DNA from 2 places in the Streptomyces sp. SYSU D01066-1 genome. Region 1 is predicted to be linked to the other one. Evidence: riboswitches for the same ligand, from Rfam matches in the RefSeq annotation. Region 1 holds a riboswitch; the other holds the start of a gene.
The links. A riboswitch is a leader RNA that binds a small molecule or an ion and turns the genes downstream of it on or off. The one in region 1 is predicted to bind glycine.
Positions count from the first base shown of each region.

Region 2: linked by a shared signal. The riboswitch ahead of gcvT (glycine cleavage system aminomethyltransferase GcvT) and the one ahead of gcvP (aminomethyl-transferring glycine dehydrogenase) in region 1 are both predicted to bind glycine.

Region 1 is NZ_JBUDHV010000048.1:45,641-48,820, forward strand. It holds gene gcvP (aminomethyl-transferring glycine dehydrogenase) at 1-1,887, opposite strand, end outside; glycine riboswitch at 2,068-2,162, opposite strand; gene ACY1JF_RS29605 (PRC-barrel domain-containing protein) at 2,289-2,663, shown strand; gene ACY1JF_RS29610 (DNA polymerase IV) at 3,102-3,180, opposite strand, start outside.
Region 2 is NZ_JBUDHV010000006.1:228,859-232,038, forward strand. It holds gene ACY1JF_RS08955 (enhanced serine sensitivity protein SseB) at 1-619, opposite strand, end outside; gene ACY1JF_RS08960 (AAA family ATPase) at 673-1,341, opposite strand; glycine riboswitch at 1,511-1,605, shown strand; glycine riboswitch at 1,606-1,731, shown strand; gene gcvT (glycine cleavage system aminomethyltransferase GcvT) at 1,771-2,889, shown strand; gene gcvH (glycine cleavage system protein GcvH) at 2,995-3,180, shown strand, end outside.

The DNA of each region.
Region 1 (3,180 bases):
GCCGTCCTCGGCGGTCCTGACGACGACGACCCTCATCCCGGCCATGACGGCGCTGGCGGCGTTGGTGCCGTGCGCGGAGGAGGGGATCAGGCAGACGGTGCGCTGCTCGTCGCCGTTGGCCCGGTGGTAACCGCGTACGGCGAGCAGGCCGGCCAGCTCGCCCTGCGACCCGGCGTTGGGCTGGAGCGAGACCCTGTCGTACCCGGTGACCTCGGCCAGCCGCTCCTCCAGCTCGCGGATGAGCGTGAGGTAGCCCTGCGCCTGCTCGGCGGGGGCGAAGGGGTGCAGCTGTCCGAACTCGGGCCAGGTCACCGGCTCCATCTCGGTGGTCGCGTTGAGCTTCATGGTGCAGGAACCCAGCGGGATCATGCCGCGGTCCAGCGCGTAGTCCCGGTCGGCCAGCCGGCGCAGGTAGCGCAGCATCGCGGTCTCGGACCGGTACTGGTGGAAGACGGGGTGGGCCAGGAACTCGTCGGTGCGCAGCAGCCCCTCGGGCAGCGCGTCCCCGGTCGCCGCGTCCAGCGCCTCGATGTCCCCCTCGGCCCCGAACGCGTTCCACACCCCGCCGATCCGCGCCCGCGTGGTCGTCTCGTCGCAGGCCATCGAGACGTGGTCGGCGTCGACGAGCCGCAGGTTGACGCCGTTCCGCCGGGCCGCCGCGACGATCTCGGCGGCCCGGCCGGGCACCCGCGCCGTGACCGTGTCGAAGTAGTCGCCGTGGACGATCTCGACACCGCTCGCCGCGAGCCCCGCGGCGAGGACGGCGGCGTAGCGGTGGGTGCGCCGGGCGATGGCCCGCAGCCCCTCGGGACCGTGGTACACGGCGTACATCCCGGCCATCACGGCGAGCAGCACCTGCGCAGTGCAGATGTTGCTGGTGGCCTTCTCCCGGCGGATGTGCTGCTCGCGGGTCTGCAGGGCCAGCCGGTAGGCCCGGTTCCCGTCGGCGTCCACGGAGACGCCCACCAGTCGTCCGGGCAGGCTGCGGGCCATCTTCTCCCGTACGGCCATGTAGCCGGCGTGCGGCCCGCCGAAGCCCATCGGCACCCCGAACCGCTGCGTCATGCCCACCGCGATGTCGGCGCCCAGCTCACCGGGCGACTTCAGCAGCGTCAGCGCGAGCAGGTCGGCGGCGACGGTGACCAGCGCGCCCAGTTCGTGCGCCCGGTCGATCACCGGCTTGATGTCGCGTACGGCCCCGGAGGCGCCCGGGTACTGGATCAGTACGCCGTTGATCTCCCGCTCCGCGACCTCGGCCGGGATGCCGTCGGTGAGGTCGGCGACGACGACCTCGACACCGGTCGGTTCGGCCCGCGTCCGGATCACGGCGACGGTCTGCGGCAGCGCGTCCGCGTCGACCAGGAACAGCCCCTTCTTGTTCTTCCCCATCCGCCGCGACAGCGCCATCGCCTCGGCGGCGGCCGTGCCCTCGTCGAGCAGCGAGGCCCCGGAGGTCGGCAGCCCGGTCAGCTCGGCCACCATCGTCTGGAAGTTGAGCAGCGCCTCCAGGCGCCCCTGCGAGATCTCCGGCTGGTACGGCGTGTACGCGGTGTACCAGGCCGGATTCTCCATGACGTTGCGCAGGATCACGGGCGGCGTGAACGTGCCGTGGTACCCGAGCCCGATCATCGAGTCGAGGACCTGGTTGCGGTCGGCCAGCGAGCGCAGTTCGGCGAGCACCTCGGCCTCGGTGCGCGCCCGGGGCAGGTCCAGCGCTCCGGTGCTCTTGATCACGTCCGGCACGGCGGCGGCCGTCAGCTCGTCGAGCGAGCCGTACCCGACCTGGGCGAGCATCTTGGCCCGGGCCTCGTGGTCGGGGCCGATGTGACGCCGCTCGAACGGCGTTCCCTGTTCGAGCTCAAAGAGCGGAGTACGGTGGGCTGTCATCGTGTGGAGGCCTCCTGGTCTGACGCGACCTGCGAGGGACACCACGGCGCGGGTGCCCCGACGGCCTCCCCCTCTGTCATCTCGACCTGAGAGCTTCACCGGGATCCTGTCGGGCCGTCCCGGCTTTCACCGTCGGTGAGAGCGGAAGCCGTCGACACCCGCCCTGCTTTCCAGAGTGACCTCGTCCGTGCGGTACGTGGGCCTGAGAGATTCCGGGGAGGGTTTGCTCCTTCGGCGCCCCCGGCGCAACCGGAGGACTCTCCCGCACGGGGTCAGCAGCCGTTCGCCAGCCTACCAGCGAGGCCCACGCACGGTCTTTCGAGTGGCCGCCCGTGCGAATGTGCTCTTTTGTAGTGCTTACGGATGATGTACCGGATGGTTGGCGACCACCTGGAGGGCCCGTGCGCACCGACATCGACCCGCGTGACCTGATCGGCCGCAAGGCGTTCGACCGCAACGGCACGAGGATCGGCACCGTCGACGAGGTCTACCTCGATGACGCCACCGGCGTACCCGAATGGGCGGCCGTCCGCACCGGCCTGTTCGGCCGGGACGCCTTCGTCCCCCTGGAACCCAGCGAACTGGTCGACGGCACCCTCCGGGTGCCCTTCGACCGCGCGCTGATCAAGGAGGCCCCCGACTTCGGCGTCGGCCGCCACCTCTCCCCGGAACAGGAACTGCAGCTCTACCACCACTACGGCCTCGACATCACCGCCCCGCCCCCGTCGCCCGGCCACGACTTCGGCGAGCTGGCGGGCCAGGAGGAGATGACCTGAGGCGTACGCGTGGGTGCCGCGCCGGCCGGGGGCGTCCCGTCCCACGCCCACGAGCACCGACGGCACCCGACGGCCACCCCGCCGCCCCCGGACACCTCCCCGGCCGACGGCCGCCGCGGACACCCACCGGACCCGGCCCGGCACCGGCACCGTGTCCCGGGCCCCCAGTCACCACCGCACCGGAACCACGCACGCGCGACAACCACGACGCCCCTCCCGCCGCCCCCGGCACCGCCCCGGCCGGACAGCTGCCCCCGGCACCGCCCGGCCGGACAGGTCACCCCGGAACACCCCAGCGGCCGGCAGGCCGCCGCCCCGGACACCCGCCAGGCCGCCCCAGATACCCGCCGCGCGGCCCGCTCCCGCCACGTGCCGTCCCCCGCGCCACGTGCGACCCGTCCCCCGCCGCGTCACCCCGTCGCACCTCCGTACCGACGCTCACCCCGCCCTGCCGCCCGCGGGCCGCACCGTCCCGGCGGTGTCACCGGGTCTTCGCCCCACCAGCGGCAGTGGATCC
Region 2 (3,180 bases), on a different contig from region 1:
GGGCGTCGCCCTCCCAGTGGGACAGCTCGACGCCGACGAACATGACCGGGTCGGCGGTCTCGATGGCGGCCAGGCAGCGGCGGGCGGTGCGGACCACGCCGGTCGCGGCGAACTCGGCGGAGGCCGCGGCCAGGAAGTCCACCGGGTCGTCCTGCCAGTCGGGCTCGAACAGGCGGACCCGGCCGCCGCCGGCGGGGCCGTCCAGCGGGCCGCGTCCGGCGCGGCACAGCTCGGCCACGGCGGGCGGCGGCAGCGGGATGCCGACGACCCCGTCCGGGTTGACGGCGATGCCGACCTGCGGGGGCAGTCCGCGGGCGAACTCCACGGCGGGGGCGACGGTGTACGCCATGTGCGCGCCGACGACCTGGCGGAACTGCTCCTCGGAGCTGAACACCGGGACGTACGCCTGGCCCTGGATCTCCAGCGTGGGCAGGTCCAGGGGGCCGCTGTGCGGGCCGCCGCCGTTGGGCAGCGGGACCCAGACGAAGCTGCGGCCGAGGACCTCGACTATCCGGCCGCCGGCGCCCGGCACGCCGAGGGCGGCGGAGAGCACCTCCTCCAGTTCGTTGCCGGGCCATCCGCCGTGCGGGTGAGGGTGCGCCTGCGCCGGGAAGTCCATCTGCTTGCCTACCGCCTGTGGGGAACCGCTGGTGTGGCTGAGAAGGCTACCGGTCAGCCGGTGAAGCCGATCCGGCGCAGGGTGTCGGCCGCCGCGCGGTCGAGCAGGACGGCGGCGCCGCAGCCGGGCGGCAGCTCGCCCCGCTGGGCCGCGCGCAGCAGCCGGTGGGTGGCCGCGCGGTGGCGCAGGAAGGCGTACCGGGACACGCCCCGGCCGCGCTCGCGCTGGCCCCGCAGCGCCTGCTCGGCGTCGACGTCGAGCAGCAGCAGGTGCAGGGTGCCGCCGCGCCGCCGGGCCTCGCGGGCCAGCCAGCGGCGCACCCAGGTCTGGGTGCCGCAGTCGTGCACGACGACTCCCTCGCCGGAGCGCAGGGCGCGGCGCAGCCCGGCGTAGTGGGCGATCCGCACGAGGGGGCGGTAGACCGCGTACGGCAGGAAACGCGGCATGCGCCGGTCCCAGCGGTCGCGGGTGTCCTGCGAGTCGACGCGGATCCCGCGCACGGTCCGCTCCATCAGCGTGGACTTGCCGCTGCCGGGCAGTCCGGTGACCGCGACGAGGTCCTTCGGGCCGAAGAGCAGGGCGTGCGGGCTGCGGCCGGCCCGGTCCCGCAGATCGCGGACGACGGGTGCGGGCCCTGCAGCGCACGCCCCCCGGGCCGGGGCCGTGTGCTGCTCGGGCAGCGCGAGTCCCGAGGTCGTGGCGTATGCCGTGGTCCTGTTCACCGTGATCGTCCTCCCCTGGGGCGGTTCACGAGTTCCCATCCCCGTCGAGTGTAAAGAGAAGGTAATCCCGTGGTCTCGCGATTTCGTGCGCTCCACGCCACAAGCCGGTCACAAAGGCGGAGCCGGGGGGCGGTGCTACTGTGGCCGCGCCAACTGCATACCGGCCGTTTGAATCCGCGCGGGAGAGTCCCCGGCCGTCGCCGGGGCGCCGAAGGAGCAAGTTCCTCCCTTGAATCTCTCAGGCCCCGTCACCGCGCGGGCGAGGCACATCTGAAAAGCGGGCCGCCCCGGCGGCCCCACCCACGGTGCAAGTCCTGACCACGACCGGTACGTCCGGGCGTACGCGCGGTCACGGCGAACCTCTCAGGTACCGATGACAGATGGGGAGGGCCTTCCTCGCCCGTGCCGTCCTGTCCTGGGAGACGACCGATGAGCAGTACCCCACTCCGCCGTACCGCGCTGGACGCGGTACACCGCGCGCTCGGCGCGACCATGACCGACTTCGCCGGCTGGGAGATGCCGCTGCGCTACGGCTCCGAACGCGACGAGCACACCGCCGTACGCACCCGGGCCGGGCTGTTCGACCTCTCGCACATGGGCGAGATCACGGTCACCGGCCCCCAGGCCGCCGCGCTGCTGGACTTCGCGCTGGTCGGCGGCATCTCCACCGTGCGGCCGGGCCGCGCCCGCTACACCATGATCTGCCGGGCGGACGGCGGCATCCTGGACGACCTGATCGTCTACCGGACGGCCGGCGACACGTACCTGGTCGTCGCCAACGCCGCCAACGCCCAGGTGGTGCTGGACGCGCTCACCGAGCGGGCGGCCGGCTTCGACGCCGAGGTGCGCGACGACCGCGACGCCTACGCGCTGCTCGCCGTACAGGGACCGCGGTCGGCGGGCGTCCTCGCCGCGCTGACCGACGCCGACCTGGACGGGCTGAAGTACTACGCCGGGCTGCCCGGGACCGTCGCCGGCGTGCCCGCGCTGATCGCGCGCACCGGCTACACCGGCGAGGACGGCTTCGAGCTGTTCGTCGCCCCGGACGGCGCGGAGAAGGTGTGGCGGGCGCTGACCGAGGCGGGCGCGCCGGCCGGTCCGGTGCCGTGCGGCCTGTCCTGCCGGGACACGCTCCGCCTGGAGGCGGGCATGCCGCTGTACGGGCACGAGCTGACCACCGCGCTGACGCCCTTCGACGCCGGGCTCGGCCGGGTGGTGAAGTTCGACAAGGAGGGCGACTTCGTGGGCCGCGCGGCGCTGGCCGAGGCGGCGTCCCGGGCCCAGGACGAGCCCCCGCGCGTCCTGGTCGGCCTGGTCGCCGAGGGCCGCCGGGTGCCGCGCGCCGGGTACCCGGTGGTCGCCGGCGGCCGGGTGGTCGGCGAGGTCACCTCCGGCGCCCCCTCCCCCACGCTGGGCAAGCCGATCGCGATGGCGTACGTCGACGCGGCGTACGCGGCGCCGGGCACGCCCGGGGTCGGCGTCGACATCCGCGGCGGCCACGAGCCGTACCAGGTCGTGGCGCTGCCGTTCTACAGGCGCCGGAAGTAAGCGACCGCGCCAGAAGCGGGCGAGCGGCACGACAAGCGAGCGCGCCCGCCTTCCGTCACCCCCTCCGTTCACCGTCACACCACCTCTCACGGGAGAATTCAGACCATGAGCAACAACCCCCAGCAGCTGCGCTACAGCAAGGAGCACGAGTGGCTGTCGGCCACCGAGGACGGCGTCGCGACGGTCGGCATCACGGAGCACGCGGCAGGCGCCCTCGGTGACGTCGTCTTCGTCCAGCTCCCCGAGACCGGTGCCACCGTGACCGCGGGCGAGACCTGCGGCGAGCTGGAG